DNA from 4 places in the Mesobacillus sp. LC4 genome. Region 1 is predicted to be linked to each of the others. Evidence: riboswitches for the same ligand, from Rfam matches in the RefSeq annotation. Region 1 holds a riboswitch; each other region holds the start of a gene.
What was found. A riboswitch is a leader RNA that binds a small molecule or an ion and turns the genes downstream of it on or off. The one in region 1 is predicted to bind cyclic di-GMP.

Region 1 (8,012 bases):
TGAGGCACATCGCGAGGCAGCAAATGACCTTGATGATGAGAAGCCATTGGCTAGCCGGATTTGGCTTATTGTTCTCATCCCTGGCCGTGATGGTCGCGTTCCTTGGCAACACCGGAGGGACCGGGTTTGATGGGTTTAACAGAATGACGGCCAGCTTGTTGAATATAAACTTGCTGCTGATTCCCTTGCTGTCATTGCTGATCGGCAGCTTGTTTCTGTCTGGTGAAAAGGAAGATCGCGGGCTAATGCTGCTAATGACCTATCCGCTTTCGCCGTGGACCGTTATCCTTGGAAAGTATGCAGGACTGTTTGCTGCCATCTGGTCTGTTTTGACGTTTGGCTATGGTGCAGCATTGCTCGTCATTTTCTTCGTCGGCGGAGGAGTCTCTGTTTCCTTGCTGATATTATTTTATCTGTATTCGATCCTGCTCTCGGCGATTTTCCTGTCGCTGGCTATGATGATTGGCATAATCGCCAAGACGCGATTCCAGGCACTGGGCATAAGCCTGATTGTCTGGGCTTTCCTTGTGCTTTTCTATGAATTTATCATTATGGGATTAAGCATGTTCCTGATGAAGCAATGGCTGCTGCCAATGCTGACTGTGTCCATCTTTCTGAATCCGGTGGAGTTAATCCGCGTCCAGTCGATCCTTTCGCTGGACGGAGCTTCAGTATTTGGGCCGCGATTATATGATTTAACGATCTGGGCAGATGGCTGGACAGGAAGAATGATGTTTATTCTGGCTGTTTTGCTCTGGATGGTACTGCCAGTCCTATACACTGTGTACAGGACGAAACGGGGGGTTGGTGATGAATAGCAAAGAATGGATCAGGATTGAAGGGTTGGCCAAGCATTATAGTGAAACGAAAAGGATTAATGACATAACCTTTACCATTGAAAAGCCCGAAATCTTTGCTCTCTGCGGCGGCAATGGAGCGGGGAAGAGTACGTTGATCAAGATGCTCACAGGAATGATGAAACCGACTGCTGGCAAGGTCTTGATGGACGGCCAGGTCATCGACCCGCAAAAACAGGACTTCAAGAACCTATTTTCCTATATGCCGGATGAAATGCTCTTTCCTCGCCAGCTGACAGGTTTGGAAGTTTTGATTTTTTTTGCGAGATTACGAGGAATAAATAATGAGAAAGTAATCGCAACCCTGCAGCAGGTTGGGCTATATGATGTGAAAAACATGCAGATCAAACAATACTCTAAAGGAATGCAGCAGCGGCTTTCATTGGCACAGGCACTGTTGCCGGATGTTCCGCTGCGAATCCTCGATGAACCAACCAATGGACTGGATCCATTATGGGTTTACCGGTTTAAGGAAATTGTCCAGGAAGAGAAGAAGCAGGGCAGGACGATTTTCTTTACTACCCATATCCTTAGTCTTGTTGAGGAATTGGCAGACAGGGCAGCGTTCATGCAGGAGGGGCAATTGCAGTATTGTGATTCAGTATCATCACTGGTTCAAAAAGAGGGTGTCTATACGCCGCTCGAAAAAGTGTTCTTTCATAGTTCATGACAATCTTTACTACTATGTGAAAAATCCCGGTGCTGATTTCTGCACCGGGATTTTATTATTAGGCTCTGTTTAACTAGACTGTTGATTTTCGTTCCAGGCGCTTCGCTTTCCGCGGGACTGGCGCTGAGCCTCCTCGTCGCTTTGCTCCTGCGGGGTCTCATCTGACCAGCTAAGCCCGCAGGAAATTGAGTTACTTCCTCGAACCTGCCCACGCACGATGAATATGCGTTAGCATTTTCGGAGGAGTCTACGCGCATTCCACTGCAATCAACAGGGTTGTAAACAACATTTTGCATTAACAGAGCCTATTATTAAGTATAATTTCACAACTTAATGGCCACTTTCCTCTTCACTGTCGCCATCCATATTACTATCCTTATCCATGCTATCGTTGTTCATCTTCATTTTTTTCATATAGCGTTCTTTTGCGATTTGGTCGATTTGCTCCCATGTTGCGGTAGCAGGGTTCTTGCCGTTGTTTTCTGAAATGAATTTTTCGGCACTTTCTGAGTCCTTGAAGAATGCGTAGCCGTATTTCATAGGTGTTTTAAGATCTGCTTTTACTGGAGTAGCGGAGTCGGCGTCAATCCATTCAGATGTAATGTAATCACGCACCCACTTTTCCTCGAATTCCACATCATCACGCCGTGCGATATTCAACAGACATCCGGAGTCGTCAAAGAATACATACTCGCCGTCTTTCGTTTTAGCCTGGGCTGTAAATACACCCATTGGGTCAGCTTCATCGTATACTTTCATATTGCAGAAGGCACAAACATCTTCGGCACCAGGCTCATGAGGGCCATCACCATGATCGTGATCATTCTCCTCGTGCTTAACTTCTGTTGCCGCAGTCTCCTGTTCATCTTTCTGTTCGTTTTCAGCCGCTTCATCTCCGCAAGCAGAAACAATGATCATTAATAAGAATGCTATCATGACAGCAAATAGTTTCTTCATTCCATTCTCCTCCTTTGATCGAATTTAATCCTATCAAGGAGTTGTGATTAAAATGCGAAAAATCAATGGGGAAAACGTGAGAAGTACATTGTTTTTATGAATATTTTGTGACAGATTTCTGGCACCGTAAATATGCCAGGTCACAGTGCATGGGGGAGTGACTATGTATTTTGTCGGCTCAAAAAAAGATAAGCGGTAATATCGTGAAATATTTGGTCTAAAGAGCGATTTTAATTTGTATTTTAGTATATAAGCTTACTGTTTATTCCTGCTTTGAAACTTCATGAAATCCACATAATAAGCAAAGTCCTCTTTGCTTATTCCATTTTTTATGGCTTCATCAACGAGTCCAGCCCATTCCTCATCAACAGGCTTCAGGAAAGCTTTCGTATTTTGTTGTCCCATCAAATACTCAACACTTGTATCTAGATTGTCTGCGAGCCGGGAAAGCACCTGAAGTGAGGGATTACCCTGTATTCCCCTTTCAATGTAACTGAGATAGGATTTGGATACATTCGCTTTTTCAGAGAGCTCACTAATTGAATACTTCTTCTTCAGCCTTAAGTTTTTAATTTTTTCGCCAACCGTCATATGGCAATCTCCTTTAAATTCATCTATTAATTCATTATAACGAACAAATTAGTTCTTTTAAAAATACAAGAAACTGAGATAAACAGAGTATTTTCTTAAAAAAGAACGATTTTTGTTCTTTTTTAAGAAAATTCGCCATATTTTAGACTTTTTCAAGATTGGTACAAATGAACTATACTTCAGTGGAATGAGGTAGTAAGCCACTTAAAAAGGAGGCAGGATGTCGTGTACAGAAAGAATTGTGATCGTTGCAATCGTCCTTCGTTTAGCAGCAGTGAGGCAGGAGAATGGATCTGCCCGATTTGCGGGAATGATTTAACGAGATATCCATTTTTTAATGCCATCAGTCTTGAAAAAGTGGCCATTATGTCGGACTGGAAAAAGCAAAAGTACAAAAAAATGGCCAACCCTTGAGTTTATGGGGGTAAAAAATTAAAAAGAGTTCAACAATTAGAGATATTATTTGACAAAAAATCTTATCTAAATCATTGTAATTTTCAGAAAAATACTCTTTCTTGCTATGATTTTGTAATCATTTGGAAGAAAAAAGAAAAAAACCTTCTATTGCAGGCGACAAATACTTACATGTTAAATATATAGAACACGGTACAATGACATTGGGACTTAAAAGTGAGTAAAAAGGTACAGAAAAAGGCAAACTTGTTGAAAAACTAGGACGCAAAGTCACGGATCTAAGGTGCAATGTACTATGATGGCCGGGCTGCCTGGAATACTAACTGTATTTTGGGGGGAAGAACTTGATTAAAGAGCAGGTAGTTTTCGAAGAACTGGATACAGAATGGATGCAGCTTATAATGGAAGCATTAGAAATGGGAATTAACAAAGAAGAAATCAGGGAGTTTTTAACGCAGACGAAAAATAGCTGAGGAATTTATACATAGAGATTAGAAGTGCAATCGGGCAGCTCTTATGGAGGTGCTTTTTATTTTGCACAAAAAAGGACAGCCATCTAAGCTGTCCTGGATATCATTTATTATGAAGTCGCCATTTATTGAATTCAAGAAATTCCTTGAATTGATCCTTTGTGATCCCCGAATCCATTGCTTCTTTTACAAGATTGACCCAATCTGAATCCATGTTTTCTTTATCGGGTTGTTCATGAATGAGATGGTCCACTGGCACATTCAGTACTCCAGCGATCTTTTCTAAGAATTGTATTGAAGGATTTGTCTGAAGATTTCGCTCGAGTGAGCTCAAATATGATTTTGCCACGCCAGCTTGTTCTGCCAATTCGGATAAGGACATTCGTTTCTCTTGTCGAAGTTTTTTGACGCGTTCACCAATCACTGTTATCCACACACCTTATCAATTTATAGTTATATCATAACAAATCTGATAAAATAGTTCCATATTAAGAACACCTTATAGAACAATTATAACCAACACCAAGATTTTTTGGTTCACTTTTAGAAAAAAACTTATTGGGAAAAAACTCGCAGCTTTTATATCGGCGATTGTATTTGAAGTTGTAGATGATTTTATGAAGTTTTTTTGAAAAAGACAAACACGATTGTCTATTGTATTCAAACGGACTTAAAAAAGGTAAAATGGTAGCAATCAGACAAGGTACGGTGATGTATTATGCAAAAAAAATATTTATTAATCTATGAAGAAATTGCGAAACAGATCCAGGAAGGAAATTATCCAGCAAAAACGATTTTGCCATCTGAAAATGAATTTGCGGATATGTATCAAACCTCGAGGGAAACCATCCGCAAAGCACTGAATCTGCTTGCCCAAAATGGCTTCATCCAAAAAATCCGCGGCAAAGGTTCACTTGTCCTCGATTTGAAACGGCATCAGTTTCCGATCACCGGATTGATTAGTTTTAAAGAACTGGCAGAGAATATGGGTGGAAAGGCGAAAACGACAGTGGAGGATTTCACTCTCGAGCTGGCCGGCCAGGAAATCGCCAGGGAATTGAATGTTGGTAATGATGAAAAGGTCTGGAAGGTAAAAAGAGTCCGGCATATTGATGAAGAACGAGTGATCCTCGATAAGGATTATCTGGTAGAAAGGCATGTGCTAGGACTGTCCCGCCAGAAATGCGAGAACTCGATATTCGAGTATATTGAAGGGCAGCTTGAGAAGAAAATCAGTTTTGCGAAGAAAGAATTCACAGTGGAGGAACCAAGCGCAGAGGACCGAGAGCTACTTGACATGGAAGGGTTCCATGCAATCGTCATCGTGAAAAATTATATTCATTTTGATGATGCCACCCTATTCCAATATACTGAGTCCAGGCACCGCCCTGACAAGTTCCGATTCGTGGACTTTGCAAGACGTATGGATACACAGTCTATATAAAAAAGAAGCTGCCATTATGGATGCCGGATGAACCAGGCAATATCATGGCAGCTTTTATTTATTTAATTTCCGCCCGTTGCTCATCAAAAGACGCCTCGTTTTTCTGATGAAATACTCCAGTTCCAGGAAGACTCTATGCTCTTCCGGTTTAATGCTTCGGATACTTCCCGACGAGATGGATGGCACTGATGATCCTTTTATTGATCCAGGATCTGTTCTCTTGGGTATTAAGCTGCTCATAGACCATCTTTCGGCCGTCTTCTGTCGTGACATAGTGACTTGGAAGAGTGTTCAGGCTGATGGCGATGATGTCGTTCCGGCATTTCTGGCAACTGCAGAAAGTCTGGTAATCCGGGCTCAGCATCAGCACATTGACAAGAGTCGAAACGACCTCTTCCATTACGTTGACATAACTAAAATTCATGATGCCTCTCTCCCTATTGATGTCCTAAGTTAAATTATAGTTGAATGACGGAAATATAAAATGTTTTTTTTATCATCGTTATAAGATGGGTCTAATTACATGTGTTTATACAAAAATATGGAAGTGTCAACAAGATGTTTCATCAGGAGCAGACAGGGAATTTTAATTAGGGGTAGAATTTTACACACAAAAGGAGATGTTGATTCTATGGGTAAAAAAATTGCCTGTTTAATAACCGATCTATTTGAAGATGTGGAATATCTAGAGCCTTCACGCGCTTTTACAGAAGCTGGGCATGAAGTTATGACAATCGAAAAAGAAAAAGGCAAGACAGTAAAAGGCAAGCAAGGCAAAGCAGAGGTCAAGATTGACGAAAGCATCGACAACGTCAAGCCGGAAGATTTCGATGCACTATTCATCCCTGGTGGGTTCTCACCTGACCAGCTGCGCGGGGATGATCGATTCGTGCAATTCGCCAAGTACTTCATGGATGAGAAGAAACCGGTATTCGCGATTTGCCATGGTCCACAACTATTGTTGACAGCCAAGACGCTCGAAGGCCGAAGCGCAACCGGATACAAATCCATCCGCGTCGACATGGAATATGCCGGAGCGAAATACATGGACAAGGAAGTCGTCGTCTGCTGCAACCAGCTTGTCACAAGCAGAGAACCGAAAGATATTCCGGCGTTCAACCGCGAATCACTTAAAGTGCTGGAAAAATAAAAGTAAGAACCCTTTTGCTGAGGCAGAAGGGTTTTTTACTGTGTGTGCAAACTGGGAAAAAACGAGTGGAATCTCCAATTCGCTATAAAATCGAGAAACTCGCTATAAAAATGGAAAAGTCGCTATATAAACAAGAAACTCGCTATATAAATGAAAAACTCGCTATATAAAAGAAAAACTCGCTATAAAATCAAATACTAGCTGAAAAATCTTTTCGGAGATTTGATTAAGAATCTATTACCCATAAAATAATCGAATGAAAATGGCTGTTTTTCTTTTACCTTGTGATGAACTGGTTCATTTTGAGAAATTTTACGTATAAGATAATATAGAGGATGAAATGAATCAGGGAGATGAAGGAATGATTGTTTTAAAGTCGGCACGAGAGATTGAAAATATGAAGGAAGCTGGAAAATTGCTTGCTTCTGTTCATAAAGAGCTGCGCAAAATGATTAAGCCTGGGGTTACGACCTGGGAAATTGATGAGTTTGTGGAGGCGTATTTGAAAAAGAATGGGGCGACTCCGCAGCAAAAAGGCTACCGGAACTATCAATATGCAACGTGCGCAAGCATCAATGATGAGGTTTGCCACGGTTTTCCCCGAAAAGAGGCTCTCAAGGATGGCGACATTGTGACGATCGACATGGTCGTCAACCTGAACGGGGCTCTTGCCGATTCCGCCTGGAGCTATGCAGTCGGCGATATCAGCGAGCAGTCGCAAAAGCTTATGGAAGTGACAAAAGAGGCATTATATCGTGGCATTGCCGCGTCAGTGCCGGGCAACCGTGTTGGGGATATCGGCCATGCGATCCAGTCCTATGTGGAAGGCGAGGGATTTTCGGTTGTACGTGAATTCATCGGACATGGAATCGGTTCTGTAATCCATGAAAAGCCGGATATTCCGCACTATGGGCTGCCTGGAAAAGGGCCGCGGCTCAAGGAGGGCATGGTGTTCACGATTGAACCAATGGTCAATATCGGAGAGTGGAAAACGAAGATGGATGACAATGGCTGGACTGCAAGAACGGTCGACGGCAAACTGTCTGCCCAGTATGAGCACACGATTGCGATCACAAAGGATGGTCCCGTCATTTTAACAGAACAGGATTAATAACTGCATCGGATGAATAAAAGGTTGGTTGTATTAATAAAAATGCTTCGTATCGAATCATAGTTAGTTACGATTCTGTCAGGACAGAATAAGCATCGGGCTGAACCAAAGTTTGGCCCGACTTTTTTATGCAAGGTGAAAAAAATTTTCATCTTCTGCAAATAAAGATGAAATTTTATTGGTAAGATAAAGTCGTCAGAAAAGGGGGAGGAAATATGGCCAGTGAACTAAATGGACAAAATGTGGTCGTGAAAATTAACGCTATCTACTCATCGCTTTCCTCCAAGGAGAAGGCGGTCGCAGATTACATATTGAAAAACACGCAGGAAATCATCCATCTTTCGATCA
Region 2 (8,012 bases), on a different contig from region 1:
GGAGCAGATGCCTGTCTCAAAACAACCTTCCCTTTCTCTGGCATGCTGACAACTTCAGCAAGCATGCGGTCAGAAGCAGGAACAGGGCCTTCAAATTGAGCTTTATATTCCTGACCCTTCAGAAGCACCGTCGCCTCATTGGCCCCCGACCTCTCCTTGATCATCACAGGGGTAACATCCCCAGACTTAACCTGATTCTGGCTCTCATTAATCTGTCTTGAAACCGAATGATTTGTTACCTGCATCATCTCAACACACTCCGAACATATAAATCTACTCTTTGTATCGGCTTGCGTGGTATTTTTTGAATGAGGTTTTTTGACTAGATTGCTGGGAATGTTTGCAATCTTTTGATCCAGTCAGGAAGGAAAGGGTAAGAATCTGAAGAATAATAAAAGGTAAAATGAATTAATGGAGTGTAGCCAAGTGGTTAATCGTAATTATGGGAAATATCCTGTCCCAGACACATTAAAAAATCTGATTAGTTTGCAAAAGGAACTTGAACAATCAGGCATGCTTCCTTACGGGGATTTATTAGGTTTGTACTTTTCAATAGACGAAATTGACCAGCGTTATTTGAACACACCAATCGATTTAATTTCATTTGCCCGTCCGGGATCGGATGGCATCCACTTTGGCTTCCTAACTGATTTTGGAATGGCGGCAGACTTAGAAGACGCATATATTGTCCGCGTGTCACCAATGGATTTTGATGACCCTGTAAAAATCGTCGCCAGGAACTTAAATGATTTTTTAAAGCTTTTATACTCTTATCCTGCCTCTTTGGAAGTACTGGATATGAATACGGCAGAAGAAGATTTTAAAAGATTCGAAGAGGATGCTGAGGAATATCAAGTATCCCAGGAAGTAAGGGACATTTTTAAAGATTCGTTCAATTTGGAGCCTACCGGGGATTTACTTACTTACTTTCAAAGGTTGAAAGAGGCACGAGCGGAAGAGACTTTCCTTGAAACTGATGACGGAATAGGAATTGTCAATACGATTTCCGGCAACGGCAGCCATCCGGTGATGGAAGTGAGCAGAGATCGAGATTTAAAACTAGAGCAGGTTGAGGAATTTTTCAAGACAGCTACTCCGGAAGCAAGATTAAGATTCCTTCGCGACGCCCAATCATTTGGGTTGATTTTTGATGACAGAAATCTCAAGATATATTTACGAGAACAGATGAACCTAAATGATGAAGCTTTCAGGATCATGTATCCTGAAGACTAAAAGAAAGGCTCCTCATTCCGAGGAGCCTTTGCTGTTACCTGTTTATTTTACATCGACAAGAGTCGAACCTATCACAAGGTAACCATTATCAAGATATGCTCTGAATTCCAATTCTACTTTACCTGGCTTCCAGTCAAAATCCTCACGCTCGAATTTGAAATGACCTTTATCCGCTTGTTTAAACAAGCCGTTATTATCAACCTTAGGAGCCACTCCATTTAATGTCGCTGTTGGAACATCGAATGAAGAACCCGCAAATTCACGTGGGAGGTTCGCCTTTACAGTGAAGATGCCTTTATTGCCTTTAATGACTTTTGGCAGAACCTCTAGAGTTGCCGGGATGTAAACAACGAGTTCTTTTTTAACCGTAGTAATCCAGCCCGCATGGTCAGTTACTGTAATGTTTAGTTTGTAAACACCTGGCTGGTCAAGAGTCAGTTTATCGCCATTTTTGTAGGCAACACCGTTGATGGTCACTTCTTCACTTGCAATGCCTGAATGTCCGTCGGCAGCAGTATACGAAATGGCGAACTCTGAACCAAGCTTATACTCTTCCTGCACATCCACAGAAATCGTTGGTGCTGTTTTATCGATTTTAACCTGAGTTTTATTAACTTCTTCTTTATTGCCAGCTTTGTCGATGCTGTAATATTCAACCTCAATAATGCCTTCTTCAGATACCTCGAAGCTTGCACCTTCAATGAACTCTGAGCCATTGATTGAATAATATGTTTTGTCTACTTTGCTTAAGTTGTCATCCGCATTCAATACAACCTCAAAGCTTGTGTTGTACCAAATATCTGAAACATTATCTGAAGTCACAGGTGCTTCACTGTCAATTTTAACAGTGTCAGTTTGAGTTTGTTCAATGTTGCCTGCTTTGTCTACACTGTAATAGAAAACTTCGTAAATACCGTCTGCTTCAAGCGAGATTTCTGTTCCTTCAGTGAAATTCTCACCATCTAATGAATAGTAAGTTGCCTTAACTCCACTTAAATCATCAGTTGCAGTCAGCACGACTTTCATCTCACTCTGATACCACTCATCATCGAAATTAGAAGTTGTCACCGGTGCCTGGTTGTCCATTTTTACAAGTTCTGTTTTCACTTCTTCTACATTTCCAGCATTGTCGACACTATAGTAAGAAATTTCATATTTCCCTTTTTCCTTGATCATTAGGGAATTACCTTCAATGAAACCCGAACCGTTGACGGAGTAGTAAGTTGCCTCAACACCGCTTAGATTATCTGTTGCAGATAATTCAACTTCAACACGATCCTTATACCATTTCTCTTCAAGGTTGGAAACTGTAACAGGAGCCTGATTGTCTACATTTACTTTTTCTGTTTTAATTCCTTCTTCGTTTCCGGCAATATCAATGCTGTAATAGGAAACCTCATAATTTCCATCATCAGGGAACACTACACTTGTGCCTTCCGTGAATTCTTCACCATTAATAGAATAATAGGTTTTGGAAACTCCGCTCAACTCATCAATGGCTTTAAGACTAACTTTAAAACCTCCACTTACCCAACCTTCTTCAATATTAGATGTAGTAAGGGGTGCCTGACTGTCGATTTTAACCGTTTCTGTCTTAACTTCCTCTTCATTGCCCGCGTTGTCTACACTATAATAGGCAACATTATGAAGCCCATCACCTGAAATAGAGAATTCTGTTCCTTCTACAAATTCTAACCCGTTTATAGAATAGAAGGTTTGTGAAACTCCACTTAGATTATCAGTTGCAGATAATTTAACAGCAACGCTTTCTTGATTCCATTTTTCTTCAATATCTGAAACAGTAACTGGCGGCGCTTCATCTATTGTAAATACAATTGTTTGAACCTCTTCTTCGTTTCCGGCTATATCCACACTATAGAAGGAAACTTTTCTATCACCTTGAGCTAATTCAATAGTTGTACTTTCAGTAAACTCCGATCCGTTAATCGAATAATAGGTAGTTTTCACTCCACTAAAATTATCAACTGCAGATAAATTTAGTACTTTTGCTTCTTTATACGTACCGCTCTCTAAATCTGCAGATGTTACCGGAGCTGTTTTGTCTACTTTCACTGTTTCTGTTTTAACCTGCTCAACATTCCCTGCCTTATCTGTGCTATAAAAAGAAACCTGGTGGGTGCCTTCTTGTGAAATAGAAGCAGAAGAACCTTCGGCAAAAGATGCATTGTTAACAGAATAATAGGTTTTGTTCACACCGCTCTTTTCATCTTCCGCAGTTAATTGAAGGCTAAAATTAGATTTAACCCATTCAGAAGGAATATTAGATGTTGTAACTGGCGGGATTTTATCCAATTGAATTTCTACTTGAACCACATTGGAGTAATTTGACTCTCCAAATCGATCGTGATTTGCTGTTACAACATAACTATGTGTACCATCATCAATATTAAATATTGCTAAAGACGTTTTATCTGTTTTTCCAATAAACTCAGCATTTCCGTCTTTCATTTCATAAACATTAAATGATGTTATGCCATTAATCACATTCCATGTCAATGTTGCAGTTTGTCCAACTAATGATTTAAGTTTTAATACCGGTATTTCCACTTCCGGGAAAACGAGTGTTAAGCTAGTTTGACCTAGTTCTACCGATTCCCCAAAACGGTCGCTGTAGGATGAAACCTCGTAAGAATATTCGCCCTCAGGCATATTCCTCAAGGTAAGAGATGTAGAACCTATGACTGTATCTACTAAAGTTCTTTGATCTCCAATAACTTGATAAATGTAATAACCAGTTGCAAATTCAGATGCTGCCCAGCTAACATTGATGTCATTACCATTTCTCACAGTATTTTTTACCTGAGTCGGCGCTTGCATGATTGGATGTACTAATTGGTGAGAAATATTTGATGATATAGGTGACTCCCCAAAGCGATCGCTAAGAGATTGCACCTCATAATCATAAGAACCTTCAGGTAGGTTTTTAAAGGTATAACTTGTACCATCTGTAGTTTGAATAAGTTCTTTTTCTCCACTAATAACTTGATAAATATTATACCCTGTAGCAAATTCTGAACCATTCCAAGTTAAACGGATGTCATTTCCGTTTAGAATCCTAACAGTTAAGTTTTCTGGCGGGGCCATTACAGGATGCATAAGTTGATAGGTCAAATCAGAGACAGACTCAGATTCCCCGAATCGGTCACTGTAAGAAGTTACCTCAAACTCATACAATCCTTCAACCATGTTTCTGAACGTATACCCAGTGCTGGAACCTTCAATAGGCTTTACCAATATTTTTTGGTTATCAATAATTTGATAAATATTATAACCAGCTGCAAATTCTGATTCTTCCCAGGTTAGACGAAGATCATTGCCATTTAAAACTTTTAAAGACAGATTTTCTGGTGCCTGCATAGTCGGATGCTTTAAAGTGTATGAAAGATTAGATGCCTCTGCAGACTCACCAAATCTATCGCTGTTTGAAGTCACTTCATATTCATAGTTACCTTCCGGAAGATTTCTGAATGTATAAGAGGTGCCATCCATTGTTCGTTCTAGCACTCTTTTTCCGTCTATTTTTTGGTAAACATTATATTCTGAAGCATATTCTGATTCGTTCCAACTTAAACGAAGGTCATTTCCATTTAAAACTTTGAATATCAAGTCACCCGGTGGCTGCATTTCTGGATGAATCAATTCATAAGTAAGCTGAGAAGGTGTGATTGACTCACCAAATAAGGGATGCGCAGATGTAACTTCAAAGTTATATTTCCCTTCTGATAACTTCCTAACTGTGTAACTTGTATAGGAACTATCTAGAGTTTTAACACGTTCCCTAACCCCATCTGTCACTAGATAAATATTATACTCCGACGCATTAGGGGCAGACGACCAACTTAAACGAAGATCATTTCCGTTTAACACTTTAACAGTTAACTCATCAGGTGATTGCAACTCTGGATAAGTTATATTTACACTCACACTGTCTATGATAGTTGATTCAGAAGTACCCTTAACTGCGGTCACAGCGTAAGTATAACTCCCCTCTGGTACATTTCGTATGTAAGCTGAGGTTGTTACACGCTCATCAATCATTTCCCATTGATCACTATTCAGTTCGTATACTCTATAAGCATTTACCCCAGAGATTGCGTCCCAAGTTATCCGAACGTTAGCCGGAGAATATTCGACAGCTTTGACATTCTGAGGCTGTGGGATAATTTCTTCAGCCAAAGGTTTTAACAACGGCATGACCATTTGAAGAACTAGTAAAATAGTCATAAATACAGAGATTCTTCTAGTTTGTTTGTTCATATTCATCCTCCTTTTCCGCGAAAAAGGCACAAAAAAATGCCTAAAGATATTTAGGCATACTTCCGCTAAATACCTTGTGGGAACCGGCTGCCATCCACATATGTGGTTCAGGCCCTTGGCTTTGCGTCTCATAGTTTCCTATGATTTGCCTTTTTCACTAGATATTTCATATATACTACTATTTTATTAGCAAACAAATAGAACGTCAATATTAACAAAGACTATTTTCCTATCAACCGGTTATTTCTACTAAGAAAGGAGTAACAAAGTAGTTACTCCTTTAAGATTTAAATAACAGTTAGAACAATAGTTGTTTTTAACGTTCCATTTTTTATTGTAATTGTAACACTCCCCGAACTTGCTGTAGTAGGTATCGTTATTAAACCGTTGGAGTCAATAATGGCCCTACTAGGAGTTGAAATACTATACGTTGTTCCCTGAGTCGAATGTGAAATATCCTTTTGAGCACCGTCGCCAAATATCCCAGTAACCACTAGTTGTTTGGTGGACCCTTTATTTACATAAGTAGACCCTGCATCGACATTAATTTTGGTAATTAACGTGCTCAAATCTTGTGCTACCGTTAAGATAAACTTCTGGTATACTGTACCATTTTTAATTGTAATCGTAACATCTCCATACGTGGCAGACACCGGTATAGTTATCTTTCCGTTTAGATCTATAACTGCACGACTTGGTGTTGAACTTGTGTACGTTGTTCCGGTCGAGCTTGAAGTTAAGTCTTTTGTTTCTCCATTTCCTAAAGTACCTGTTACCTTCAGCTGTATTTCTTCCCCTCGATATCCTCTTGTGGATGCTGAATCAACCTGGATATCCATTATTTTTCCGCTTAAATCTTCTTCCACTGTGACCACAATCGTCGTGGACAAGTCATCGTTCCTTACAGTAATGGTGGCAGGACCATAGGTTGCGCTTGTTGATATGGTAATCTTTCCATTAGAATCTACTACTGCACGACTTGGTGTTGAACTTGTGTACGTTGTTCCGGTCGAGCTTGAAGTTAAGTCTTTTGTCTCTCCATTTCCTAAAGTGCCTGTTACCTTCAGCTGTATTTCTTCCCCTCGATATCCACTTGTGGATACTGAATCAACCTGGATATCTGTTATTTTTCCGTTTAAATCTTCTTCCACAGTGATCACAATCGTCGTGGACAAATCACCGTTCCTTACTGTAATGGTGGCAGGCCCATAGGTTGCGCTTGTTGGTATGGTAATCTTTCCATTAGAATCTACTACTGCACGACTTGGTGTTGAACTTGTGTACGTTGTTCCGGTCAAGCTTGAAGTTAAGTCTTTTGTCTCTCCATTTCCTAAAGTGCCTGTTACCTTCAGCTGTATTTCTTCCCCTCGATATCCACTTGTGGATACTGAATCAACCTGGATATCTGTTATTTTTCCGTTTAAATCTTCTTCCACTGTGATCACAATCGTCGTGGACAAATCACCGTTCCTTACTGTAATGGTGGCAGGCCCATAGGTTGCGCTTGTTGGTATGGTAATTTTTCCATTAGAATCTACTACTGCACGGCTTGGTGTTGAACTTGTGTACGTTGTTCCGGTCGAGCTTGAAGTTAAGTCTTTTGTCTCTCCATTTCCTAAAGTGCCTGTTACCTTCAGCTGTATTTCTTCCCCTCGATATCCACTTGTGGATGCCGAATCCACCTGGATATCCATTAATTTTCCGCTTAAATTTTCTTCCACAGTGATCACAATTGTCGTGAACAAATCACCGTTTCTTACAATAATGGTGGCAGGCCCATAGGTTGCATTTGTTGGTATGGTAATCTTTCCATTAGAGTCTACTACCGCACGGCTTGGTGTTGAACTTGTGTACGTTGTTCCGTTCAAGCTTGAAGTTATGTCTTTTGTCTCTCCATTTCCTAAAGTGCCTGTTACCTTCAGCTGTATTTCTTCCCCTCGATATCCACTTGTGGATACTGAATGAACCTGGATATCTGTTATTTTTCCGCTTAAATCTTCTTCCACTGTGATCACAATCGTCGTGGACAAATCACCGTTCCTTACAGTAATGGTGGCAGGCCCATAGGTTGCGCTTGCTGGTATGGTAATTTTTCCATTAGAATCTACAACTGCACGGCTTGGTGTTGAACTTGTGTACGTTGTTCCTTCAGTTGATTCGGTAACATCCTTTGACATTCCATCGAAATATACTCCTCTAATAATTAACTGACTGACATCACCAATTTGAAAAAAATTATTAGGTATTTCAGCTTTTAATTCAACTAACTCATTAATGGGAATATCTTCTACGGTGACAATTACTGTTGTCCTTAAAGAACCATTGGTTATATTAATAGTCGCATTCCCTGGTGTTGCGGTAGCAGGTATGGAAATTAATCCAGTGGAATCTACAACCGCTCTGCTTGGGACCGAACTTCCATAAGTAGTCCCTTCTTTTGATGATGATATATCTCTTACTGCCCCATCTAAATATACTCCAGTTATTACAAGTTGAATTTT
Region 3 (8,012 bases), on a different contig from region 1:
ATGGGCTACTTTTACAAAATCCCTTAAGTATGTAACTTCGTGTTCTCCAAAAAAGCTAAGCGCCTTTGAGTAATCAAAACGAACATGTGTCATGTCTGATCCTCCATTATTTTATATTCTCTATCACTTTATCGAAATGAATCCCAATAATCAAGAAACACTCTCAGATGTAAGCGTGCCCAATTGTGAAATTTTAAGTAAACTTTAAAAAATGTATTTTTCGACATAACCGGGCAGCCTACTTTTGACTTTTTATCCAGAGATAGAAAAATTAAACGCCTAACGACGATTACGGAAGTTGCTTCGCCTTAACAATCAGCCTGTGCGTCGCGGTATCGATTGGAGTGCAGGTAATGAGAGTCAAGGTGTTTTCATCTTTACTGCCGTTTAGCACAGAAACATCCTGAGGTTTAACTACTTGAGTTTCATAAACTTTGTATTGATAAGTTCGATTTTGGGACTTAACAGTCACGACATCACCAGAACTGATCTCGTCCAGGCGGTTGAACATCCTGCCATATGAACGGCTGCGATGGGCAGCAATTGCACTGTTTCCAGGGGTCCCTGGCAGTGAAGTACCATTTAGCAAACCTGAAGCTACATCAAGGTTCCGTTCCGATCCACCGTAAAGAATCGGTAAACGCAAATCGATTTTATCTATTTCGATTACACCAAGCATACCGGTATTGTTGGGCTTTGAGTTTTCCTTTGATGAGTCATTTGTGTTGGATAAATCATTAACCGCCTGGTGATCCCCTTTTTCTTCGGCTTGACCTGCGCGATTCTCCTCTTTTACTTCAAAAACTTCATTTAGTTCATCCAGGCTTTCTTTAGCCGCCTCTTCGTTCATAGCGACGGTAGCTGCTTCTGTTTCAAATGTACTTGCTTCCCACTCGCTAATCAATTTCTCCTGTTGATAGTCAGTATATAAATTTGATAGGGAGGGATATAAAAACAGCCCCCCCCCAGATAGTATAAGAATTAATGAAAGTACCTTTTTCATTTTGCACACTCCATTTTTTATTTTTAGTCAAAATAAAGAGGGGAATCTCTTCCCCCCTATCCTTAGTTCCTGATTGGCTTTCTCATTCTTATTCCTGTACCAGCTGCCATTAGAAGGAAACCTACAATATAGAACATCATTTTGCTGCTTTCACCTGTTTTTGGAAGTACGTTTCCGTACCAGTCTTGCTTAACATCCCCTGAAGAATTGTTATCATTATTTTCCGTTTTCCCAGCTCCATCATCCTCATCAACATCAGTCTCATTGTCAACTTCGGTTTCGTCGTCAACATCTGCTTCATTATCAGTACCGAGGACCGCTTCATCAATTTCCAAATGAATAACCTGGTCTTCTAATTCAAAAGAGAGCATGCTTAGCGCAATGAATTTAGTCGTTCCATCTTCAAACTCAAACTCTATTCCCTTAATATCTGTAACATCTAGACTGTTGGCCAAAATTAGTTTCCAGAGGTTGTTAATCTTGATAAGCTCAAGCTTCTCGCCGCCATCAATTAACAAAGTCAAGTTGACAACTGTTTCAATATCCAGATTAAAAGTGATATACAGTTCTTTGACTATTTCAATAACATCCGGTGATTCTCCATCTTGATCGGAATCTTCGTCGTCATCTCCCGTTCCATCCCCTGGTTCTTCTGTGTTATCATCCTCAGGTAATGCGCAGTCCTCTATCCAATAATTAATGGATCCCTCCGCTTCTACTCCTACTCTAATGTCTTCGACGTCATAGAATCTTTCAGCACCTGATTCAAATACAACCTTAAATTCCGTGATATCATCCTTTGCAAATTCCCCATCATCTTTGAGTTTATATAGTGGTGAGTTACCCGGATTCGACATGACTTCCCATTCACCATTTAATTTAACAAAGACATTCTCAACTGGAGCAACGCAGTTTTTTAGATGAAGATGGATTTCCGTGCTTTTATTGCCATTCTCTTCACCATTATCATCGCCGTTGCCATCACCTGGTTCCTCCGTTCCATCGCCAGGGTTTTCTGTCCCATCTCCTGGGTCCTCTTCACCATCACCCGGTTCCTCCGTACCATCGCCAGGTTCTTCAGAATTGTCATCTTCTATAGAGCAGCCTTCAAGCCAATAGTTAATGGTTCCTTCCGCTTCTTTTCCTTCCCTAACCTCATCCATGGAATATTCTTGTTTAGTTCCTGACTCAAAAGTTAGCCTGAAAGCAGTAATATCATTCTTTACAAACTCACCACCATCTTTCAGTTTATACAGTGGCGAGTTACCCGGGTTCGACATATCTTCCCAACTTCCCTTTAACATGACCTCTACTTTTACCACATCTTCTGTGCAGTTTTTCAAATGCAGATGTATCTCTGTACTTTTATTGGCATTTGATTTAGTACCTTTTTCAGAATCCTTTTCTTCCTTGTTTGAATCACCATTTTCTTCTTGTGTAGATTCATCGTTTTCGTCTTGTGTAGATTCATCATTTTCGTCTTGAGTTGACTCATCGTCTTCTTCTTGAGATGGATCATTTTTTTCTTCTTGAGTTGATTCATCTTTTTCTTCTTTTGTTGTTTGACCGTTTTCTTCTTGAGTTGACTCATCGTTTTCTTCTTGAGCTGATTCATCGGTTTCTTCTTGAGTTGATTCATCATTTTCTTCTTGAGTTGATTCATCATTTTCTTCTTGAGTTGATTCATCATTTTCTTCTTGAGTTGACTCATCGGTTTCTTCTTCATTTGACTGATCGTTTTGTTGTTGAGTTGATTCTTTGGCTTCGATTTCAACTTTTGTGTTTCTTTCAGTATCCGACGCCGCATCTCCATTCTCATTTGCTAGTGCCGGTATTGTCAGTGAAAATAACATTAGGAATGCAATCGAGACTGCTGATAATTTTTTCATAAGAGTCTTTTTCATGTTCTCGTCCCCTTTTCTAGTGTTATTAAAAATTTGCGTAATAAAAGGCTGAATATTCAGATATTATTTGCGACATTTAGCCTCCTTCCCGATAAAATTCACCATTATAATTAGACAAAAAAAGCCGCCGGGAATTTACTTTTCCATGGCGGCTGGACGATCATAGCTGCACTTTTGCAACCTTAGACTCCTGGCTTTGCGTCCCAGCTTTTCAGCAGGTTTGCTATTAGCATGATTGGTGCTTTTTACTTATGTAAAATATTCCTCGGCTTCCTTGTCTTACATTCTAAGACTTACCACAGTTACCCAGCGACTTAAACATATAGTCCTATTAATTTAATTGGTAAATTTTTCTCCATTTTCATTAATTCACCTTGAAGAGGGATATATTTAGTATTTCACACTTATTCCAAAGAGCTTTCACTAAGATTTTTGACCTAATAAAAAGACAAAGGACCCAGAGTTATGCCCCTGAGTCCTTCAGTAATTTATAACGACATACGATAGATTTCCATTACATCGTCTTTATTCAATTTTGCAAAGTTGCCGAATTCCCCATTGACCATAGCTTTGTCAGCCATTACTTCAAGCTTGCTGTCATCAATGTCATAGTCAGCAAGGCGTGACGGTGCGCCAATGCTGTTCCAGAATTCACGCAGCTTTTCGATTCCTTCTAATCCTGCTTCTTCGTCGGTCTTGCCTTCTGGATTCACGCCGAAGACCCTGACAGCCATTTTCTTGAAACGTTCCGGTTTTATCTTAAGGTTATGCTTCATCCAGTTCGGGAACAGAATCGCCAGACCGCCTCCGTGAGGGATATCATAAACGGCTGATACAGCGTGTTCGATATTATGCGTCGCCCAATCTCCTCGGTATCCCATATTTAGGATTCCATTCAATGCCATCGTTCCTGAGTAAAGGATCGTTGCGCGGTATTCATAGTTTTCCAAATCTGCAAGCAGCTTTGGAGCTGTTTCCATCACTGTTAAAAGCAAGGATTCACACATGCGGTCCTGGAACTCAGTGTTTTCGGTCAAGTGGAAATAGTGTTCGAATACATGTGACATCATGTCCACAATTCCATAAATCGTCTGATCTTTCGGAACGGTGTAAGTGTTCACGGGATCAAGGATCGAGAATTTCGGGAATGTGACCGGGCTTCCCCAGCCATACTTTTCATTCGTTTCCCAGTTGGTGATAACAGAACCTGCATTCATTTCAGAGCCAGTGGCTGCCAAAGTTAGTACTGTGCCAAAAGGAAGAGCTTCTGCTGCAAAAGCCTTCTTTGTGACAAGATCCCACGCATCTCCATCATATTTTGCACCTGCAGCGATTGCTTTTGTGCAGTCAATGACACTGCCGCCGCCTACTGCAAGCAAAAATTCGATTCCTTCATCTTTGCAAATTTTCACGCCTTTATGCACAGTCGACAGACGAGGGTTTGGTTCCACACCTGAAAGTTCGTGTACTTCTGCCCCAACCTCTTTTAGGGTGTCCATGACAGAATCATAAAGACCATTGCGTTTGATGCTGCCACCGCCATAAACCAGCAGGACTTTTTTACTGTATTGAGGAACTTCGTTTTTCAATTCCTCGAGCTGGCCTTTGCCAAATATCAGTTTCGTTGGATTGTAAAAAGTAAAGTTATCCATTTAAATCACCTTCCTCTAGGGATAATTATGTTCTTTTTCTAAAAGCATTGCAAAAAATACACTTCTTAATGTGCTCCAATATGCTGCGAAATGTTACAAACTTTTTCTCGAGGGTAGGTAATAAATAGATGACGAATGAATAATTCATTTCGTGCTGAAACAATCTATAAAAGAACAAATTTAATTTTAAGGGAGGAAACATCCATGAGCGGTATTCAACGTGCAGCACTAGTACTTACCATTATCGGGGCCATCAACTGGGGCTTAGTAGGATTCTTCCAATTTGACCTTGTTGCAGCTATTTTCGGCGGACAGGATTCAGCATTGGCTCGAATCATCTATGGATTAGTCGGTCTTGCCGGTCTTATAAACATCGGACTTCTATTCGCACCAAGCGAAAGAGAAGAAAGAGCAGCAGAACCAAGAGCTACTCGATAATTGAACTTCACAAGAAAACCCGCCAAGGAAGGCGGGTTTTTCTCATGCTTATGATAATACTTTCTTGATTCTTTGTATGGCCCAATCCAGTTCTTCCTGGCTGATGACAAGCGGCGGAGCGAAACGGATGACCGTATCATGCGTTTCTTTGCAGAGCAGCCCTTCCTCTTTCAGCTCTTCACAATACTTGCGTGCAGGTTCTGTTAACTCGACACCAATGAACAAGCCGCGGCCGCGGATATCCTTGATGATAGGATTGTCGATTTCACGGAGCTTGCTAATGAAATAGTCACCCAGTTCAAGGGAACGATCAGCAAGCTTCTCATCGATCAAAACATCAAGGGACGCGATGGAAACTGCGCAGGCCATTGGATTGCCGCCGAAAGTGGATCCGTGGGAGCCTGGGTTGAATACTCCCAGTACATCATTGTCGGCAACGACACATGAGATCGGGAACACCCCACCGCCAAGTGCCTTTCCAAGGATGTACATATCAGGCTCGATACCCTCCCATTCACATGCGAACATTTTTCCGGACCTCGCAAGACCAGCCTGGATTTCATCTGCAATGAACAGGACATTGTTTTCTTTACATGCCTCGAACGCAGCTTTCATGAAACCCTCTGGCGGAATGACGATTCCTGCTTCACCTTGAATCGGTTCAATCAGAAACGCTGCAGTGTTAGGAGTGATCGCTTCTTTCAGTGCCACAAGGTCACCATAAGGAATCAGTTTGATCCCTGGAAGCATCGGGCCGAAGCCTCGTTTGTATTCTTCTTCAGATGATAAGGAGACCGCCGTCATTGTGCGGCCATGGAAGTTCCCGATACATGCGATGATTTCAGCCTGATTGTCCGCAACGCCTTTGACATCATAAGCCCAGCGGCGAGCTGTTTTAATAGCCGTTTCAACCGCTTCAGCACCCGTGTTCATCGGCAAGGCCATTTCTTTATTCGTTAACTTGCAAATCTTTTCATACCATGGTCCAAGCTGGTCATTGTGGAATGCTCTTGAAGTTAGCGTAACACGGTCAGCCTGGTCTTTAAGCGCCTGGATGACCTTCGGATGGCGGTGCCCCTGATTGACAGCTGAATACGCACTCAGCATGTCCATATATTTGTTGCCTTCAGGATCCTCTACCCAAACTCCTTCTGCCTTTGAAATGACGATTGGCAGCGGATGATAGTTATTCGCACCATACTTTTGAGTCTGCTCGATCAGCGAGCTAGTTTTTGTTGTTGTCATGAACCTTCCTCCGTTCCAATGAAAAAATTGGTTAGACAATCATATTGTAACCTGTAAGCTCTTTCATTTTAACCCCCTAAAAAAGAATGCTAGAAAGTTTCCTTGATTTTCCCAGTATGTAAATCCAATGATGGACACTTTTTCCCTTTCATAAACGATTTCTATCCGTCATGGCATCAATAAGCTTTTTTGATGCTTTGTTTTCTCAGTCGCTGGTGTTTCGGAGCTCCAATCGGCTTTATTGGTGCTCTGTTTTCCCAGTTACTGGTGTTCCGGTGCTCCAATCGGCTTTATTGGTGCACTGTTTTCCCAATTACTGGTGTTTTGATGCCCCAATCGGCTTTATTGGTGCTCTGTTTTCCCAGTTACTGGTGTTTCGGTGCTCCAATCGACTTTATTGGTGCTCTGTTTTCCCAGTTACTGGTGTTTTGGTGCTCCAATCGGCTTTATTGGTGCACTGTTTTCCCAGTTACTGGTGTTCCGGTGCTCCAATCGGCTTTATTGGTGCTCTGTTTTCCCAGTTACTGGTGTTTCGGTGCTCCAATCCACTTTATTGGTGCTCTGTTTTCCCAGTTACTGGTGTTTTGGTGCTCCAATCGGCTTTATTGGTGCTCTGTTTTCCCAGTTACTGGTGTTTCGGTGCTCCAATCGACTTTATTGGTGCACTGTTTTCCCAGTTACTGGTTTTCCGGTGCTCCAATCGGCTTTATTGGTGCTCTGTTTTCCCAGTTACTGGTGTTTTGGTGCTCCAATCGGCTCCCACTTTCTTCGTTTCATCAATGATTTCTGTCCGTCTCAACCATTGGTGTCTGTCAGACTAAAATAAAAAAACCGGACAAAATTGTCCGGTTTCGCCTGTAAAGCTTATTTTTTAGCCATATCTGACTGGTTAATCCACTCTTGAAGCTTATCCTTCAAAGTGTTGAAACCTTGAGCTGAGTCGTCCTGGTGCTGAACTACAGCTGCTGGACGCTTGCTGCGTGGCTTTTTAGCGCGTTGTGGTTGTTCTGGTGCTTCTTCAGTTGCACGGATTGATAAGCCGATTTTTCCAGCAGCTTCATCAATTGACAAAACTTTCACTTTCACTTCATCGCCAACTGTAAGGTGCTCGTTCACGTCCTTAACATAACCGTGTGTGATTTCTGAAATATGCACAAGACCTTGTGTATTTTCATCTAATGCTACGAAAGCGCCGTATGGCTGGATTCCTGTTACTTTACCTGTTAAAACGCTGCCTACTTGAATATTTTCTGACATGGAAACACTCCTAAATATTGTTTTATTTTATCCCATTAATACGCAATTAAAAATTATATCATATTCTGTAGCATTTATCAAAAGGAATAAGATAATTCTATATGAGTGTTTCCATTATTGTAATGGCAAAAACTGGACTTTCCAGAATCCGTCCTCCTGAACCATCTGGAAAACTGGTGCATCACTACGGTCATTGAAATGGAGCTGAACCCCGATGACTTTTTCCGGATCTTCGTTTGTGTAGTAAAGCGTAGCATACTTATATCCTTCTAAAATGATGCTAATGTCCATCTCTGCAGCCTTCATCTCCTCAATATACTGATCTTTTGGAGGCTGGCCGCCATTCTTGCTGTACAGGGCATATTTGGTTTCGTAATCCCCCGTTTGATCTGCATGGAAGTACATCTGCATTATTTCAAACGGCCCGTAATCTCTTAGGATATTGAAGTTCTTCTTGGCGGCGAATTCTTTATAGCTCGAAAGCAGTGAATCCGGTAGCGGAAGCACTTTCCT
Region 4 (8,012 bases), on a different contig from region 1:
GACGGGTACCGTTTCCGAAGCACTCTATGTAGTTGGCAGGCAGATGACTAGATTTTTTCGGATATCCCATCATGAATTGTTCTGTAACTGTCAGCACATGCCCGATGTGCCAGTGGATGTTATTATTGAAGCCTTTTGGCTGAACACCTGCCTGTTCCGCAGTGATGCCCTCAATGCTTTTCAAAAAAGAACCTCTTGTTAATTCAAATTGCTTGAATAAAAGCTCGCTCATCATGAACTTCCCCTTTCCAGCTTGTACTTCTTTATATTTTTATTCTATATATTCCCAACTTATGCGGCAAGGGAAATAGAGAACCGCTAATATACCCTTATAGGTATTAAATCCCATTAAAGGAAATCCATTGACAAAATTTGTTCAAAACATTATGGCTGATATGTGTCTTCACACATTATTCACAGATTTCCATAAATTGCTTTGATATCTTAAGAGTGTAATCATTATATATTTTGAAAGGAAGCGATTTAGATGTTCGCTAAATGGTTAAGAGAAAACAATATTGCTGCTGGCCTGTTGACTGTGATTAGGGTATGGCTTGGTTACAACTGGATGACTGCTGGATGGGGCAAATTGACTGGTGAGGGATTTGACGCTACAGGATATCTGAAAAACGCTGTTGCGAACCCGGTAAAGGGTCCAGACGGAAACATGGTTTATGGATGGTATGTTAACTTCTTAGAAAGCTTTGCCATCCCGAATGTCGATCTTTTCAACTTCATCGTTCCGCTGGGAGAATTCCTGATTGGACTTGGACTTATCCTTGGATGCTTGACAACTGCTGCCATGTTCTTCGGACTAGTGATGAACTTCAGTTTCTTCCTTGCCGGAACAGTTTCTCATAACCCAACAGACATCTTCTTTGGCTTCATCATCCTGTTCTCTGGCTTCAACGCTGCCAAATACGGCTTGGACCGCTGGGTGGTTCCTTTCATCCGCAAGACTGTTTTCAAACAAACACCAGAAGCTGCACATAAATCTGCTTAACAATATAGGAAATGCCCTCCGCCAATAGGCTGAGGGCATTTTTTTACTGGGAACTTTCTTCTATTGTTTTAAGCAGGATTTTTTTTCTGAAACCGCCGCTGCGATTCTTCTTTAACTGCCGCATGAACTCCACTTCAGATTCTGTGATCCCTCGATGCTCAGCAATTGCATACACCACTTCAAGCAAATCGACGATTTCACTTAGAAGTCTGTCCGTTCCAGTATTCCGGAACTTCTCCACTTCCTCATTGAATTTCTCCATGAGCTTCTCACTATATTGACTGCCATCTAAGATCTCAAATTCAACCTTCTTTCCCTTCCCTTTCATCAATTCAGGAAAAAGATCTCTAACAAGTTTGTTGTATTCTTTTTTCTCCATGTCTACTCCCCTTTTGCTGTCCTATTGTTAAACATATCCTTAAAACTGCGGGTTCAAACACCTTTTTAAAATAGGCTCTGTTAAATCCGGCTGTTGATTTTCGTTCCAGGCGCTTCGCTTTCCGCGGGCAGTCGGGGAGCCTCCTCGGCGCTTTAAGCGCCTGCGGGGTCTCCCCATGACTTCTCATCCCGCAGGACATTGATTGAGCTTCCTCGAACATGCCCACGCACGATGGAAATGCGTTAGCATTTTCGGAGGAGTCTTCGCGCCTTCCACTATAATCAACAGGGCATTAAAACAACAATTAGCGTTAACAGAGCCTTAAAATATAGAATTGTGCATCTGGGTAACAATGGAAATTAAAAAAGCCTGTGGTCTGCACCACAGGCTTTCATATTTTAATAGTTTCAAACTACGTAATCTTCAGTTAATTTACTGCAAGCATTCGATAGATTTTGCAAACATTCCATCCTTAACTTCTCGTCGCAGATAAAATCGTTCCGAAGCTCTTCTTCTAGCTTCCTTTGAATTTGCTGGATTTCTTCCCGGAATTTCTCGCGTTTTTCGATTTCAGTTAAGTGAAATTCAATTTCCTGTTCAAAATACTCTACCGTCCCAAATAAAACAGTCAATGATTCCTCCACCTTCCACTCTTTTTTTGAATACCTTTACCAAAAACCAAACCTGCCAAAAGAATTATTTTATTAGTCCTGTCAAGTATCTTAAGTATTATTTATCCTCTATCGCGTGATGCAAACGTGAAATCGACACCTTTTTGCATTATTATGCCATTAGCAACAGTCAAAATAAAAAAATCCTCCAAAAGGACGGCGGATTTCATACGTCAAATAGTCTTTCATAACCATTTGCCTACAAATTGGTTTTATCATCCGTTCTTTTTTGGCAACCCGACGATCATAGCTAAATGGCCTTAGACTCGTGGCTTTGCGTCCTTACCTTTCGATAAGTTTGCCTTTTTCAGTTCTACTTAAAATATAAAACTTTAGAACCATCATTTCAACAAGTTTCGCCATTTTTTTACAAGGATGAGTCTATTTTCCTATTAAATATTCATTTTGTGTGCAGAATTCGATTGTTTTCACACTGTAATCTCTCCGCAATCTCTATGTAAAATTCTATTGCTAGAATGAAGGGAAGAAGCTTTATTACAGGCGAATGGCAGGAGGATCCTTATGGAACAGCATGTTAAGAAGTCGCTAGATGAATGGAAAGCAGAAATTGAAGAGATTCTTAAAGAAATTGATGCGGAGTATGAAGAAGTAAAGAATGAACTAAAAGTGTATACATATAAATTCAACATCACCAAGCAGGTTGTCCAGTCAACAGTGAACCCCGACCTGAACAGAAAAATCCGCGAATTATACCATCAGCCATTTGAAGAGAAATTCAATGACTTGAAAGAATATATCAAGGAACTGGAAGAAAAAAAGCGTGTCTTCCAAATGTTCACCGATAAAATCGACAAAGTGACGGAGAAAGAAGATACTCCGCCTTTTGCAGTCGCGCAATCGGAATAATTAGAGAAGCCTGGCTGATTGATCGAACTCAGCCAGGCTTTTGTTATGCTCACTTCTTCCACCATGAATCAAACATGGATGCCGGCGTATGCCGTTTATGCTCTGAAGCAAGATATCTGCCCTCAATCTTGGCAGCTGCTGCTTCGTCGATCTGCTTTCCTTCAAGATAGTCATCAATTGCTTCATAACTCACTCCAAGCTCGGTTTCATCTGATTGGAGCGGCTTATTGTCAAGAAGATCGGCAGTAGGTTCCTTCAGGTACAGTCTTGGTTCTGCGTTCAATGCCTTCAGCAGTTCCCTGCCCTGGCGCTTGTTGAGACCCGATAACGGCAGCAAATCAGCACCGCCATCTCCGTATTTTGTAAAGAATCCAGTCACAGCTTCGGCAGCATGGTCTGTCCCGATCACTAGCAAGCCATCCTGTCCCGCAATGGCATACTGGGTAATCATCCTCATCCTTGCCTTCGCGTTCCCCTTGTTAAAGTCCGTCATTCGATCACCAATCGCTTCCTCGAACTGTGTATTGAAGGTATCAACTGCAGGCTGGATATTGAAGGTGATGGTTTGATCAGGCTTAATGAAGTCCAGTGCTTTCTGTGCATCTTCCTCGTCTTTCTGTACAGCATATGGAAGTCTGACAGCCACGAATTTGGCGTCCTTGCCCTCTGATCGCAATTCCTCTGCAGCCAGCTGCGCCAGCCTTCCAGCCAAAGTGGAGTCCTGGCCGCCACTGATTCCTAAGACGTATCCTTTTGCCCTTGAAGCAAGCAAATATTCTTTTAAAAATTGTTTTCTTTTCTTGATTTCCTCTTGGGGATCAATATTGGGACGAACATCCAATGCTTCTATAATCTGTTTTTGCAAGCTCATAATAAACCTCCTAAACACTATTACTAATCACCATGCTCTTCGCTCATTCAATTTGGTAAAGGTTTTTGCGAGAACACTATTATCAAAAAGCATATCCCTAAAAAAGTTCAAAGTCCAGATTTTGGTCAGGGAATCTAACATACCAATTTACAAGTTGGAATCCACATGTACTATTTTACCCATTCATTCTCTGTACGTAACATTTTGTTCGCCAGTATTTTTTTGCTAGACTATAACTTAGACTAAAAATGCTAATCAAATTGGAGGCATTCATTATGGTAACCCATGATACATTCAAAGGCTATTTTGGTACATATACAAAAGGGGACAGCGAGGGCATCTACTCTTTTACCCTTGATAGAGTGAGTGGCAAGATTCTGGACGTAGAACCAGCAGCAACCCTGGAAAACCCTACTTACCTGACAGTCAGTGACGACAATCGCTTTCTTTATGCTGTCGCAAAGGAAGGCGGCACTGGAGGTGTGGCAGCCTTCCATATCGTGGAATCCGGAAAGCTATCTTACATCAATTCGCAGCTTGCGCCAGGAGCTTCACCCTGCCATGTTAGCGTCAACAAGGATAACAGCCTGCTTTTATCTGCTAATTACCATAAAGGATCTGCTGATTCCTATCTGTTGAACTCAGAAACTGGCAGTATTGAAGAAGCCTTATCCAGTGCGGTCCATGAGGGCTCAGGACCCGATGAGCGCCAGGAAAAAGCGCACACCCATTATGCGGGCTTCACCCCGGACGGGAACTATGCGGCAGTAGTCGAACTGGGCATCGACCAGTTGATTACCTATAGCCTGGACAATGGCCAGCTGATTGAGAAGAGTGTACTGCATATTGCACCAGGAAGCGGGCCAAGACATCTTGTTTTCCATCCTAATCACAAGATCGCCTATTTGATGACAGAATTCAGCTCTGAGGTTCTCGTTTTAAAGTACAATTCAAAAGACGGCAGCTTCGAACAGCTACAGGCAATTTCCACCCTGCCTGCAGGTTTTAGCGATAACAACCAGGGAAGCGCCATCCATATTTCCTCTGATGGGAAATACGTCTACGCAGCCAATCGCGGCCATGACAGTATTGCGGTTTTCAAGGTGGATCCAGAAAGCTTCCAGCTTGAGTTTGTCGAGCATACGTCAACAGAAGGAAATTGGCCAAGGGATTTTTTGCTCGACCCGAGCGAGAAATTCCTGATTGCGACGAACCAGAATTCCAGCAACGTCGTACTCTATGCCCGTGACGCAGAAACAGGCAAATTGACTTTGCTGCAGTCTGATGTGAAGGTTCCAGATCCGGTCTGTGTAAAATTTTTGAATTACTAAAAAGCTTTTCATTTACGGATTGTCCTTCAAAAGGAGCCACTAATGCAAAAACAGGGCAGGTGCCATTAAGTGCACCTGCCCTTCTCTTTATCTGTCGCTCGGGAACCTGACACCCATTTGCGACCTTGCTTCATCAAGAATCTTCATGGTGATCCTCGAGTTCTCAAGCGAGTTGTTATTAGATTCCAGTTTCCCTTGCTGAATCAGCGTAATGAATTCCTCTGCTTCATAGAACATATTATCATCCAGTTGTTCTCTCGATATATCTTCAGATTTCCCATTGCGATAGAGAATGTCCACTTTTTCCGGCGTGCTGATTTTATCTATCCTGATATTCCCGTTCTCACCATGTATTTCGGAAGGAAGAGACGAATCAGTGATTTTGGAAAACATGATGACAGCATCCATTTCATCATATTTCAAGATCAGGCTGCCTTCCCCATCCACTCCCGATTCTAGTACGTAACCGGTTGCCTGGATCGACTTTGGCTCTCCAAACAGGACAACGAGCGGATAGATGCAATAGATGCCGATATCCATAAGCGAACCTGCCGAAAACTCTGGGTTGAAGGCGTTCAGCACGGTACCTTCTTTATATTTGTCATATCGGGACGAGTACTGGCAATAGCTTGCGAAATACCTTCTGATCGTGCCGATTTTATCCAGATTCTCCTGGACAGCCTTGAAGTTCGGCATCAAGGTTGATTTTAGCGCCTCCATCAAAACAACCTTGTGATCCTTTGCAATCTTGATCATCTCATCCAGTTCACGGCCGTTAGACGCAATCGCTTTTTCACAAAGAACATGCTTGCCATTTTCCATGAATGTAATCGCCTGGCTAGCATGCATGGAATTGGGACTGGCGAGATAGACAGCATCAATAGCATCGCTCTTCGCCATCTCTTCCAGGTCTGTAAAAATGGTATCAACACCAAATTTTTCAGCGAAATTCGCAGCACGGTCCTCTGTACGTGAGTAAACAGCACCAAGCTGAAAATCCTGATGGTGGCTTGCACCTTTAATAAAAGCTTCTGTAATCCAATTTGTTCCTACCACTCCGAAACGCACCATGTTGTTTCACCCTTTCAACTAGAAAAGCCGGGGACTATGCCCGCAGCTCCTTTTTCATCTTAACGAAAAGGAAAGTCAATCACAAACTTTGTCCCTTTTCTACTGGAATTTCGATTATGAATTTTGTGCCTTTTCCCTGTTCGCTTTTCACAGAAATTTTCCCGTCATGCATCTGTACGAGCTGTTTGACAATGGATAAACCGAGACCGAATTCTCCAAACGGATTGCTCGTTCTCGAGATATCTGCTTTGTAAAAGCGATGCCAGATTTTTTCGATTTCAGCCGGTTCAATGCCAATACCTGTATCCTCGATTTCAATCACCGTCGTTGGCCCAACCATCCTGCAGCGAAGCCAGATTGTCCCGTTTTCAGTGAACTGGATACTGTTTTTCGTAATATTGATTAAAATCTGGAGAAGACGATCATAATCGGCATGGACCATGGCTTTTTCATCTGCCTCAATTTCGATTCTGTTATGGCGTTCTTCTGCCTGAAACCCAAGCTGATCCTGGATAATTTCGAATACCTCGATTAGTTCAATGTCTTCTTTTACAAGCTGCACCTGGTTTGAGCGGATTTTATCATAATCAAGGTTCTCATTCACCAGTCGAATCAGCCGCTTCGTTTCCTGGCTGACCAGCTTGATGCCCCGCTCTTTTTCCTCCTCAGGAATCATATCGTTCCTGAGGCCCTCGATGATTCCGCTGATCGTCGTAAGCGGCGTCCTCAATTCATGGGAGACATCTGACATAAACTGGCGGCGCCGGTTTTCCAGGCTTTCGATTTCGGATTTCGATTCATTCAGCCTGCTCACCATACTGTTAAAATCGTTCGCCAATTCACCGATTTCATCAAAATCCGACTTGGGCACTTTAACAGTATAGTCCCCTGCTGATACGGCGGATGTGGCTTCCTGAAGCTTTTTGATTCTGTTGACATGGATTCGCGCCAGAACCCAGCTTAGGAGGAACGAAACTCCCAGCGCAATCAGCATGGTATAAATCAAATACTTATTGATTTCCGTAATCATTTCCCGTGTCCCGCTGATTGGGGATGTCAGGAGAATGCCGCCAATGAAGTTTCCGCGATCCACATATGGCAAAACCACCAGGGTCACAGCACGGTCATACCGTTCGAGGTCGTAATTCTTCACAATCGGCTTTCCGTTCGTAAGCTGGCTCCACTCGTTTTCCGATAGTTCAATCGCCGGCCCTCTCCATCTAATTGGATTCAGCAGCTGGATATTCTCATCAAATACGCTAAATTGGATGTCCCGGCCGAAAAGCACCCGGGCATATTGATTGATCACCTGGTCAGGACGTTCACCGCCCCGGTCAAGATCGCGGAGGATATTTTCACCGTAAGAAATAAGCTCCTCCGTCTTATTTTTATAAACAAGCGTTTCCACATACTGTGTGAATACCAGGCTCAGGATCAGAAAGGCGACGATGATGATGCTGATATGGCTGATGAATTGCTGGTATATATATTTAACCTTCATGCCCCATCCGAACTTTCATCGAATTTATAGCCGACTCCCCAAACCGTATGGAAGAATGGCTGTTCAACCGTGCCAATTTTCTTTCTCAGGCGCTTGATATGGACATCAACCGTTCGTTCATCCCCGTAAAATTGGTATCCCCAGACACGCTCCAGCAGCTGCTCTCTCGTGAATACCTGACGCGGGTGCTGGGCGAAAAATAGAAGCAGGTCGAATTCCTTTGGTGTCAGATTGGTGACTGGTTTTCCATCCAGGTTCACTTCACGTGTTTCTTTGTTAATTTTCAGTGCGCTCGTCCCAACCTCGCTGTGCTCATCG

Region 2: linked by a shared signal. The riboswitch ahead of AB5I83_RS09315 (OmpL47-type beta-barrel domain-containing protein) and the one ahead of AB5I83_RS11975 (anti-repressor SinI family protein) in region 1 are both predicted to bind cyclic di-GMP.
Region 3: linked by a shared signal. The riboswitch ahead of AB5I83_RS10680 (LPXTG cell wall anchor domain-containing protein) and the one ahead of AB5I83_RS11975 (anti-repressor SinI family protein) in region 1 are both predicted to bind cyclic di-GMP.
Region 4: linked by a shared signal. The riboswitch ahead of AB5I83_RS20990 (hypothetical protein) and the one ahead of AB5I83_RS11975 (anti-repressor SinI family protein) in region 1 are both predicted to bind cyclic di-GMP.

The regions. Positions count from the first base shown of each region.
Region 1 is NZ_JBGCUB010000003.1:222,133-230,144, reverse strand. Features, by position in the region: gene AB5I83_RS11995 (ABC transporter permease) at 1-818, shown strand, start outside; gene AB5I83_RS12000 (nitrous oxide reductase accessory protein NosL) at 1-3, shown strand, start outside; gene AB5I83_RS11990 (ABC transporter ATP-binding protein) at 811-1,527, shown strand; gene AB5I83_RS11985 (nitrous oxide reductase accessory protein NosL) at 1,858-2,484, opposite strand; gene AB5I83_RS11980 (helix-turn-helix domain-containing protein) at 2,740-3,075, opposite strand; cyclic di-GMP riboswitch class I at 3,719-3,804, shown strand; gene AB5I83_RS11975 (anti-repressor SinI family protein) at 3,834-3,962, shown strand; gene AB5I83_RS11970 (helix-turn-helix domain-containing protein) at 4,063-4,383, opposite strand; gene treR (trehalose operon repressor) at 4,678-5,403, shown strand; gene AB5I83_RS11960 (late competence development ComFB family protein) at 5,552-5,827, opposite strand; gene AB5I83_RS11955 (type 1 glutamine amidotransferase domain-containing protein) at 6,035-6,553, shown strand; gene map (type I methionyl aminopeptidase) at 6,915-7,664, shown strand; gene AB5I83_RS11945 (MurR/RpiR family transcriptional regulator) at 7,880-8,012, shown strand, end outside.
Region 2 is NZ_JBGCUB010000002.1:604,424-612,435, reverse strand. Features, by position in the region: gene AB5I83_RS09325 (hypothetical protein) at 1-248, opposite strand, end outside; gene AB5I83_RS09320 (hypothetical protein) at 427-1,233, shown strand; gene AB5I83_RS09315 (OmpL47-type beta-barrel domain-containing protein) at 1,276-5,511, opposite strand; cyclic di-GMP riboswitch class I at 5,587-5,671, opposite strand; gene AB5I83_RS09310 (hypothetical protein) at 5,799-8,012, opposite strand, start outside.
Region 3 is NZ_JBGCUB010000002.1:876,474-884,485, reverse strand. Features, by position in the region: gene AB5I83_RS10690 (glucose-6-phosphate isomerase) at 1-93, opposite strand, end outside; gene AB5I83_RS10685 (class D sortase) at 290-904, opposite strand; gene AB5I83_RS10680 (LPXTG cell wall anchor domain-containing protein) at 1,066-2,907, opposite strand; cyclic di-GMP riboswitch class I at 3,052-3,142, opposite strand; gene AB5I83_RS10675 (iron-containing alcohol dehydrogenase) at 3,396-4,559, opposite strand; gene AB5I83_RS10670 (DUF378 domain-containing protein) at 4,764-4,997, shown strand; gene AB5I83_RS10665 (ornithine--oxo-acid transaminase) at 5,046-6,242, opposite strand; gene yugI (S1 domain-containing post-transcriptional regulator GSP13) at 7,107-7,499, opposite strand; gene AB5I83_RS10655 (hypothetical protein) at 7,614-8,012, opposite strand, start outside.
Region 4 is NZ_JBGCUB010000009.1:85,375-93,386, forward strand. Features, by position in the region: gene AB5I83_RS20975 (DinB family protein) at 1-232, opposite strand, end outside; gene AB5I83_RS20980 (DoxX family membrane protein) at 488-1,003, shown strand; gene AB5I83_RS20985 (nucleoside triphosphate pyrophosphohydrolase) at 1,047-1,382, opposite strand; gene AB5I83_RS20990 (hypothetical protein) at 1,790-2,014, opposite strand; cyclic di-GMP riboswitch class I at 2,282-2,366, opposite strand; gene AB5I83_RS20995 (hypothetical protein) at 2,576-2,920, shown strand; gene nadE (ammonia-dependent NAD(+) synthetase) at 2,970-3,791, opposite strand; gene AB5I83_RS21005 (lactonase family protein) at 4,067-5,122, shown strand; gene AB5I83_RS21010 (Gfo/Idh/MocA family protein) at 5,210-6,193, opposite strand; gene AB5I83_RS21015 (sensor histidine kinase) at 6,273-7,694, opposite strand; gene AB5I83_RS21020 (winged helix-turn-helix domain-containing protein) at 7,691-8,012, opposite strand, start outside.